DNA from 3 places in the Thermoanaerobacter sp. X514 genome. Region 1 is predicted to be linked to each of the others. Evidence: riboswitches for the same ligand, from Rfam matches in the RefSeq annotation. Region 1 holds a riboswitch; each other region holds the start of a gene.
The links. Region 1 has a riboswitch for cobalamin ahead of TETH514_RS05810 (ribonucleoside triphosphate reductase). Riboswitches for the same ligand answer to the same signal wherever they lie in the genome.

Region 1 (3,285 bases):
TAATAGTGCTTCATTCATGCCAATAAGTCCTATTGTGTTAAAATGATTTTGCCAGTAATAACCGAATCTTTTCTTTATATCCTTTAAGTAAAATTTCGAATAAGGATAAAGTCCCATTTCAGTCATTTTTTCTAATACTTCTCTTTTTATTTCAAGGCTTGTCTTAGCTATATCCATGAGCCTTTCTAACCTTTTGAAAAATTCCTCTTTTGATTTTGATAAATACCCAATCCTTGGCATATTTATTGTTACGACACCTATTGAACCCGTCAAAGGATTTGCACCAAAAAGTCCTCCCCCTCTTTTTCTCAACTCTCTGTTGTCCAACCTGAGGCGACAGCACATACTGCGAACATCATTTGGATCCAAATCGCTATTTACAAAATTGCTAAAGTAAGGAAGACCATACTTTGCAGTCATTTCCATTATTTTATCTACTACAGGGCTATCCCAGTCAAAATTTTTAGTTATATTATAAGTTGGTATTGGAAAAGTGAATATCCTGCCGCTGGCATCTCCCTCCATCATGACTTCTGCAAAAGCCATATTTAGCATGTCCATTTCTTTTCGAAATTCTTTGTAAGTTTTGTCCATCAATTGACCGCCAATTATGACAGGTTCATCTGCCATAATCTCCGGTACCACCAAGTCCATAGTTATGTTTGTAAAAGGGGTTTGAAATCCTACTCTTGTAGGCACATTTATATTAAATATAAATTCCTGCAAAGCCTGTTTTACCTCTTTGTAGGAAAGATTATCATAATATATAAAAGGCGCTAAATAAGTATCAAAGTTGGAAAAAGCCTGAGCTCCTGCTGCTTCCCCTTGAAGTGTATAGAAAAAGTTGACAATCTGCCCAAGAGCAGACCTAAAGTGCTTTGGAGGTTTGCTTTGAACTTTTCCTTCTACTCCTGTAAATCCAGAAAGCAGTAAATCTCTTAAATCCCATCCACAGCAATATACAGATAAAAGCCCTAAGTCATGAATGTGCAAATCTCCATTTACGTGGGCATCTCTAACTTCTGGAGGGTATATTTTATTTAACCAGTAATGGGCCGTTATCGTACTGGAAATATGGTTATTTAAGCCTTGAAGAGAATAACTCATATTGCTATTTTCATTTACTCTCCAGTCCTGTTTTCCTATGTATTCATCCACCATTCTTTCAATATCCATAAACATCTTTTTGAATTCTCTTATGTCTTGATGCTGCTTTCTGTACAAAATATAAGCTTTTGCTGCTTTGGCATGACCATATTTTATCAAATATTGCTCTACAATATCTTGAATCTGTTCTACAGTGGCTATCCCTTCAAAATGCTTTTCAACATAGTCTGTAACTTCATCAGCTATTTGAACTGCTTGCTCATACTCCCCTTCTCCTACTGCCTTAAAAGCCTTATATATAGCATTTACAATTTTAGACTTATCAAATTCAACTTCATTTCCATTCCTTTTTATAACTTTCATAGCAATTTTCATAGTTTAAAACCTCCATTTTTTAATAATTCTTTGGTTAATAATTATACCTCTTAACTCCTACGGCCAGTTAAGAGGTATACAAAGGTACCTCACCTCCTCTATACACCGTAGAGAAGTGATAACAAATACAGGCAGGTCTCCTGACTTAGGCTCATCACTCTTTACGCCTTCCCACCCAGCTCCAATATTCCCCAAGGAAGTGCCAGGCAGTGGCATAATGTAAAGAGCTCACCATCACAGTGGCGGGACCGTGCAGGGCTTTCACCTGCTTCCCTTTTAACCCAATTTTAGCTTCCAAATTGGGCACCTGTATCTGAGAATATTAATTTTTCTACAAAATATAGTGTATAAAAATATTTATAACCCAATATTTAGTATATCATCCCCTTATAAACTTGTCAACAATAAATATTTTTTTAACATCCTCTGTTGTAAAGTGTAGAAAATACTATAAATGAAAACGGCAGGATTTTCCTGCCTTCTCCTAAAAATTATTAATTTCGCCAATATTAATGTTTCTCATTTTTTGGAGTTTTTTTGCATTTACTACATATTCCATAAAAATTTAATTCTCCATAATATACGTCGAAATCATATTTATTATCTATCATTTTTATATACTTAATCAAATCAGGACTGTAATATTCGTCTATACTACCACAATATTTGCAAATTAAATGAGCGTGAATCTTTTTCTTGTTAAACATTTTAAGCTCATAGTACTTTTTGGTTCCTATTATATTTTCTGATAATATTCCTTTGTCTACAAAAATTTTTAAATTCCTATAAAGAGTTGCTACACCATAATGGGGCCATTCTTTCTTTGCTTCTTGGTAAAGGGTATCAAAGTCAAAATGTATATCGGGATTTTTTAAAAACACATTTAGTAAGATTTGTCGCTTTTCAGTTATTTTTAAACCATTTGCTTTCAAAGCCTTTATTAAAAGAGACATTAAATCATTTTTACTTTTAATAGCATTCATAATGAATCACCAAATTTCAAACATATGTTCAATTTAAATATACACCTTTTATTGACATATGTCAATAACTATTTGTACATTTTTCTCCACTTATCCCACAATATTTCATCTATTTCCTCTACTAATACCGGATCAAACTGTGTGCCTTTATTGAAAAAGATTTCTTCTCTTATCTCTCCCCAATCTAGCGGGCTTCTATAAGGTCTTTTGGAAGCCATGGCATCTATACTGTCACAGATAGCAATTATTCTTGCTCCCAAAGGAATAGTTAAACCTTTTAATCCCTCAGGATATCCCTTCCCATCCCAGCGCTCATGATGATAAAGAACTATTCTAGCGATTTCTTTAAGTCTACTGGATCTGGTAAGAATATTGTAACCTATCACAGGGTGGGTCTTTATAATCTCAAATTCATGAGGCAATAGTTTACCTTTTTTATTTAATATTTGATCTGAAATGCCAATTTTCCCTATGTCATGTAAATGGGCAGCGATATGTACTTTCTCAAGTTCTTTGCCTCTGAGTCCTATTTTTCGCGCTAAATCTTCTGTCATATCAGCAACTCTTGTAGAATGCCCTTTTGTATAAACATCTCTTGCTTCTAATGCAGCAATTAAGCATTCAACAATGTCATGGTAGAACTCATGTGTTTTTCTAAACATTTATTTTCCTCCTTTGTTAAATTTCAAAAAAAGCAATCCCATTACAAATTGGGATTGCTTCTTGAGAGTATATACTCTATATTTTTTACAGGACAGTTGCTACAAGAATTCTTGCAATTAGAACAATATGCACATGACTTCGAACTAAGTTGTTTTTT
Region 2 (3,285 bases), 760 kb from region 1:
TTATTTTCTTGACTAGTTCTGTGTTGACACCTAAATGTTCGGCAACTTCTTCTCCTGTCAATATCGCATTTACATCCCTTGAAAATACATACATCACAAAAGAGCCAATTACTATTATAGGAGTAGTAAAGACCACACTATTCCAATTTATGAGGCTAAATCCTCCCATAGTCCAAAAAACAATTCGAGAAAACTCATCATGGTTTAAAAGCATCATGAGAGAGATAATTGCAGACATAAAAGCACTTATAGCTATACCTGCCAATAACATTGTGGTCATGGATACTCTTGTGCCAGTTTTAGAAATAGTGTATACGAAAAATACAGTCATTAAAGAAGTAACAAAAGCCATAAAACTCAGTCCAAATATTCCAAGCCCCAAAATTATCGCAATAGTAGCTCCAAAAGCCGCTCCTGATGATACACCCAATACATAAGGGTCTGCCATTGGATTTCTCAAAAGCCCTTGAAAAAATGTCCCAACAACAGAAAGTCCCATACCTACAATCGCAGATTCAATAGCTCTTGGAAGTCTTAAATTAAGGATTATTGTCCTAGAGGTTTCACTGCCACCGCCCAAAAAAACATTTAAAATCTCCTGCAGGGGTATTTTTACCGCCCCTGCAGAAATTGATAAAATCATGGTAAAGACAAGCAGTGAAAAGGCTGTACCAAAATATATCCCTTTTTTTACTCCCACTTTACTTAAATGCCTCCGGATGTAAGAATTTTGCGATTTCTTCAAGTCCTAAAACAATTCTATTAGAAGCTCTTGATATTATGTCGTCATTGCTTATCACAAATACTTTGTCATTTTTAACAGCATTAGTATCTTTATATCCTGCCATGTTTTTAATGTCTTTCACATCCCCTGCATGAGGAGAAGTTATTATCACATCTGGATTTTTCTTGACTAATTCTTCTACGCTGTACTGCGCCCAACCATTTACATCCTCTGCAACGTTTTTGCCACCTGCAAGGTTTATGAGCTCATCAATAAAAGTCCCTTTTCCAGATGTCCAGTTTCCGTCAAGAGAGACAAGATAAAATACGCTGACTTTCGGAAGGTTTTTGACTTTGTCGTTTATTTCTTTTATTTTGTCCTGCATTTCTTTGATTATTTCTTCACCTTTTTTCTCAGTACCTGTTATTTGGCCTATTATTTTTATAGATTGGTATATCTGGTCAATGTCTTTAGCCTCTAGCATCACGACGGGTATACCCATTTTTTCTAAAGATTCCATTTGCTCTTTACCGGAAAGAGTGGAAGCAAATATTATATCAGGCTTTTGAGCAGTAATCGCTTCTACATTTGGCCCTTTAAACCCCCCCACTTTGGGTACATCCTTGACCTCAGGTGGATAATTGTCAAAGTCTGTAACACCCACTACTTTATTTCCTGCTCCTAAAGCATATATAAGCTCTGTTGTAGAAGGCGCAAGAGAAACTATCCTTTGGGGTTCTTTCTCTATAGTTACTTCTCTTCCTAAAAAGTCTGTAACTTTTAAAGGAAACTGTGTTTTTACAATTTCAGTTGCTGTTTGAGATGTATCTTGTGGCTTTGTAGCATTGTTTGTTGAACAAGCCGCCAGTGAAAACATTAAAGCAAAGACTACCAATAAAGCAAGTAAACCTTTAAATCTTCTCATAAGTACCCTCCTAATTTAAATTTTTCAAGTATCAAAAAAAGACCTACCCCACGGAGGTAGACCTTTTTTGCCAAAATTAAGCATAAAAATTCCATTCCACCTTCCCTCCGAAGGCGAACTTCCGAAATCTTATGGCAGGTCTCCTGGCTCGCGATTCATCTTCCACCCTGCCTTCCCACCCGGCACATCTCTTGAACGCCAAGCAGTGGCTTATTAGGGCTTCATCCTCGCTCACAGTAGCGGGGGCTGCAGCGGATTTTCACCGCTTTCCCTTTTAACTTCTCAAGACCATAAGATTTTTTGTATTCACTTGTACACCTATATATTTAATTACTCATTATTTATAAATCTATTTATAACTCTATGCGTTGTGGCATTTAGAAGCAAGGTAAAATTTAATTAACTTATTCCCGCTAAAAATTTTATGCTAGTTTTTACATTGCAGACTTGAAAATATTAATAATATCTTCTAATGTTGCCTTTTTAGGATTTGTAAAACCACATACATCTTTTAATGCATTTTGCGATAACTCTTTAATGTCTTCTTCTTTTACCCCCAGTTCTTTTAACCTCGATGGTATACCAATCTCTTGAGAGAGCTGGTTTATGCTTTCAATAATTTTGCCTCCTATTTCTTTTGTTGTTAATTTATCTACATCTATACCCATCGCTTTCGCTATATATATAAGTTTATTTTGAACTGCCTCAAGATTATATTCCAAAACATGAGGTAATAATACGGCATTACATACACCATGAGGAAGATCGTAAAATCCTCCTAATTGATGAGCCATAGCATGGACATAACCTAAACCTGCGTTATTAAAAGCAATCCCCGCCAAGAACTCTGCATATGCCATCTTTTCTCTTGCTTCAATATCATTTCCATTTTCTACCGCTCTTTTAAGGTAGTTGAATATAATTTCAATAGCTTTCAAAGCAAGTGCATCTGTAAATGGATTTGCATCAATCGAAATGTAAGCTTCAATAGCGTGAGTTAGTGCATCCATGCCACTTGCAGCTGTTAGAGATTTTGGCATACCTATCATCAAGAGAGGATCATTTACTGCTATTAGAGGTGTAATGCGCCAATCCACAATTGGCATTTTAATACGTTTTTCTTCATCTGTAATTATAGCAAATTTAGTAACTTCACTACCTGTTCCAGCCGTGGTATTTATAGCAACTAGGGGCAGTAATAATGCACTATTCCAACCACCACACTTTACTTTGTCTAGACGCTCTACCTCATCAATGAAATTCTTCTCTTTAGCAATGAGGCCTATCCCTTTTGCGCAGTCATGAGCTGATCCTCCGCCGCACGAAATAATAAAATCACACTTATTCTCTATCAAAAGCTTAAGTCCATTTGTTACATTTTTAATTGTAGGGTTGGGTTTTGTTTCATCAAAGACAACATATTCTATTCCTTCTTCTTCTAAAACACTAATTACATTATTCACAAGCCCAGCTCTGACAAGTACTTTATCTGTAACAATAATTCCTTTTTTAAAACCTAATTTTTTGATCTCCCTTCCCACATCTTTTAAACATCCCACACCTATTAAATTTATAGGGGGCATATGGAATTTAAATATTTTCACATTTATCACCTCATATCAAAAACTTTTTTAAA
Region 3 (3,285 bases), 840 kb from region 1:
CAGCAGTATTAATGCCTTTTTCAGTAATTCCTAAAGTTACTCCAAAAATATTAAGGCTTATTAATGCAACACTCTTATCCCCTATAACATTTATGATAAGTGTCAATATGCTTATTATCAAAAAAGAAAAAGGAATTAGCATAAGCTTAATGTACACTCTTGCTGGAATTTTCGCTTTAAATACAGTTACCACAAACATCAAAATAATTACTGCAATATTAGTATAGGCATCAAATTCAAAGCACAAAATCATTGTTAAAAGGGCAAATAAAAGTTTTTCAACAGGATGTACATTGTACATCCTGTTTGTGTAAGAGTAACTATCTATTAACATTTTTTCTCCACTTCGCAACACCTATATAATATCCTAAAAATCCTGCGCCAATTGCAGCTTGGAGCGCAAACAAAAGGCTTTCAATTTCTCCGCTTGGTGGCTCCCAAATTGGTTCAAACCATGGCTTATAATTTTTGTCTACCTCAGCAATAGCCTGTGTCGCCCTGTCATCTGCGCCAGCAAATTCAGCGTTTTTAATAGTAACAAGAGGAAACACGATCAGCAAAATGACCAACAAACCTAATATCAAATTTTTCATTAAAAACTTTTTATCCTTCATACTGCCTTACCTTCTTTCTCTAAAACGTTAAGCTCAATGAGTTCCTCTTTGCTGTAGGCAGTTAGCATATTAATTACAAGCACAGTTAAAAGCCCCTCACTTATTGCCAAAGGTACCTGTGTCACTGCAAATATCCCCATGAATTTTAAAAATGAGGCTGTAAATCCGCCTACTTCAGTAGGAAAAGCAATAGCAAGTTGGAGGGATGTTGTCACATATGTAAGCAAATCCCCAATTGAGGCAGCTAAAAATACTGCAAGCCAATTTGGACCACCTGCTTTTTTTATTCCTTTAAATATATAATAGGAAGCAATTGGCCCTACTATAGCCATGGAAAATGTATTAGCACCCAAAGTTGTTATACCCCCATGAGCTAAAAGCAGTGCCTGAAACAAAAGCACTATAAGGCCTAAAACACTCATAACAAAAGGTCCAAAGAGTATAGCTCCAAGCCCTACACCGGTTGGATGCGAACAACTTCCTGTAACTGAAGGGATTTTCAAGGCCGAAAGCACAAAAGCAAAAGCACCTGCAAAACCCAAAAGCATTTTAAGCTTTGGATTTTCCTTTACCTTTTTGTTTATCGCTATAAGTCCCACAACCACAAAAGGCAAAGAAGCTATATCCCATATTATGCACCATTTAAGAGGAAGAAACCCTTCCATTATGTGCATGGAATAGGCAATTTCCGGCGCTATTAAAAGTAGCGCAAATGCTGTAAACAATACCCATTTCCATTTTTTCACACTACACACCTCTTTTTATGAAATTTAAGCAAAAATAAAGCCTCTTAACTTACCAACGGCGTTAAGAGGTTAAAAAATACATAGGTATCCTTTTATAACACCTCCTCTATCGACCGTAGAGTAAGTGTAACACAAATACAGGCAGGTCTCCTGACTTAGGTTCATCGCTCTTTACGCCTTCCCACCCGGCATTCACCAAGTATTCGCTGAGTGCCGGACAGTGGCATAATGTAAAGAGCTCACCATCACAGTGGCGGGACCGTGCAGGACTTTCACCTGGCTTCCCTTTTAACCCAATTTTGACTGCAAAATTGGGCACCTGTATTTGCTTGTTATTCAATTCTTCCTTTAAATAAAGCATATCATTTTATAAATTAGGTTGTCAATAAAAGGCAAGAATTCTATCTGTGCTAAGATTTTGTAGATAACTCATTCAGTTTGACATTTTGCACAAACCGAAATGCCTTTATTCTAATTGCTGACTTATAATTTTCGCCACTTCAAAACTTGTTTCAATCGTTTTTTCAATGTCATCATCTGTGTGAGCAGTTGACAAAAAGAAGGTTTCAAATTGTGAAGGCGGCATGTATATTCCTCTTTTAAGCATCTCTCTAAAATATTTAGCGTATAAAGTAGTATTCGATTTTAGTGCAGAATCATAGTCATGCACACTCTCTTTATTAAAAAACATACACATCATGCTGCCTATTCTATTTATTGTAACATCAATTCCATTTTGAACCATGCTCTCTTTTAACCCATTACATAGTTTTTCTGCTTTTTTATCTAATTCTTCATAAAGGGTCGGATCCTCAGATAATATTTTTAAAGTCTCAAAGCCTGCTGCCATTGCAAGAGGATTGCCAGACAAAGTCCCTGCTTGGTACACAGGCCCATCAGGAGAAACCAACCTCATTATCTCTTCTCTTCCTCCATAGGCACCGACAGGAAGTCCACCTCCAATGATTTTCCCAAGTGTGGTAATGTCAGGCATGACGTTGTAAAATCCTTGTGCCCCCGAATAAGACACTCTAAAACCTGTCATCACTTCATCAAAAATTAAAAGTGCCCCATACTTTGTAGTAATCTCTCTCAATCCTTTTAAAAACTCTTCATCAGGCAAAACAGTACCCATGTTTCCGGCAACAGGCTCTACAATGACACCAGCAATATTTTCACCATAAACTTTAAAAATGTCTTCTACCATTTTGATGTCATTGTATCTCGCTATAATTGTATCCTTTGCTACCTCTTTTGTCACGCCCTTTGAATCAGGAATTCCAAAAGTAAGTGCCCCTGAGCCTGCTTTTATAAGTAAGCTGTCAGAATGTCCGTGATAACATCCTTCAAATTTTACAATGATGTCTCTGCCCGTATACCCCCTTGCAAGCCTTATAGCACTCATGGTGGCTTCTGTTCCTGAATTTACCATTCTGACAACTTCTACAGATGGAACAGCCTCAATTACTTTTTCCGCCATCTTAACTTCTAACTCTGTGCAGGCTCCAAAACTGGTCCCAAGTTGTGCCTGTTTTTTAATAGCTTCTACCACCTGTGGATGTGAATGCCCAAGTATTAGCGGTCCCCATGAAAGAACGTAGTCTATGTATTCATTGCCATCTTCATCCCATATATGACTTCCTTGCCCCTTTTTTATAAAAACAGGAGTAGCTCCTACTGATTTAAAAGCCCTTACAGGGCTATTGACACCACCCGGCATAAGTTTTTTAGCTTTTTCAAAAAGCTTTTGTGATTTATCAGTTTTCACAGAATCACCTCTTAACAGCCCGCTTTTCTCAATAATTTTTCTGTAAATAGCCATTTTCTCTTCTTCAGCAAAATCTTTTTCCTTTAATTCTATCCTCTTCTGGTATAGCTTTTGTAATAGTTTTTCATACTCGTCATTGAAAATTGACTCCAATTTT

Region 2: it holds a riboswitch for cobalamin, as region 1 does, so the genes downstream of both, TETH514_RS09725 (ABC transporter substrate-binding protein) here and TETH514_RS05810 (ribonucleoside triphosphate reductase) in region 1, are expected to answer to the same signal.
Region 3: it holds a riboswitch for cobalamin, as region 1 does, so the genes downstream of both, TETH514_RS01630 (energy-coupling factor ABC transporter permease) here and TETH514_RS05810 (ribonucleoside triphosphate reductase) in region 1, are expected to answer to the same signal.

The regions. Positions count from the first base shown of each region.
Region 1 covers NC_010320.1:1,181,820-1,185,104, reverse strand. Annotated here, with positions in the region: gene TETH514_RS05810 (ribonucleoside triphosphate reductase) at 1-1,482, opposite strand, end outside; cobalamin riboswitch at 1,595-1,808, opposite strand; gene TETH514_RS05805 (Fur family transcriptional regulator) at 1,992-2,465, opposite strand; gene TETH514_RS05800 (HD-GYP domain-containing protein) at 2,534-3,127, opposite strand.
Region 2 covers NC_010320.1:1,943,674-1,946,958, forward strand. Annotated here, with positions in the region: gene TETH514_RS09720 (iron ABC transporter permease) at 1-700, opposite strand, end outside; gene TETH514_RS09725 (ABC transporter substrate-binding protein) at 702-1,649, opposite strand; cobalamin riboswitch at 1,765-1,957, opposite strand; gene TETH514_RS09730 (iron-containing alcohol dehydrogenase) at 2,084-3,232, opposite strand.
Region 3 covers NC_010320.1:337,102-340,386, reverse strand. Annotated here, with positions in the region: gene cbiQ (cobalt ECF transporter T component CbiQ) at 1-334, opposite strand, end outside; gene TETH514_RS01635 (energy-coupling factor ABC transporter substrate-binding protein) at 321-614, opposite strand; gene TETH514_RS01630 (energy-coupling factor ABC transporter permease) at 611-1,360, opposite strand; cobalamin riboswitch at 1,483-1,698, opposite strand; gene hemL (glutamate-1-semialdehyde 2,1-aminomutase) at 1,827-3,128, opposite strand; partial or broken gene TETH514_RS12805 (bifunctional precorrin-2 dehydrogenase/sirohydrochlorin ferrochelatase) at 3,264-3,285, opposite strand, start outside.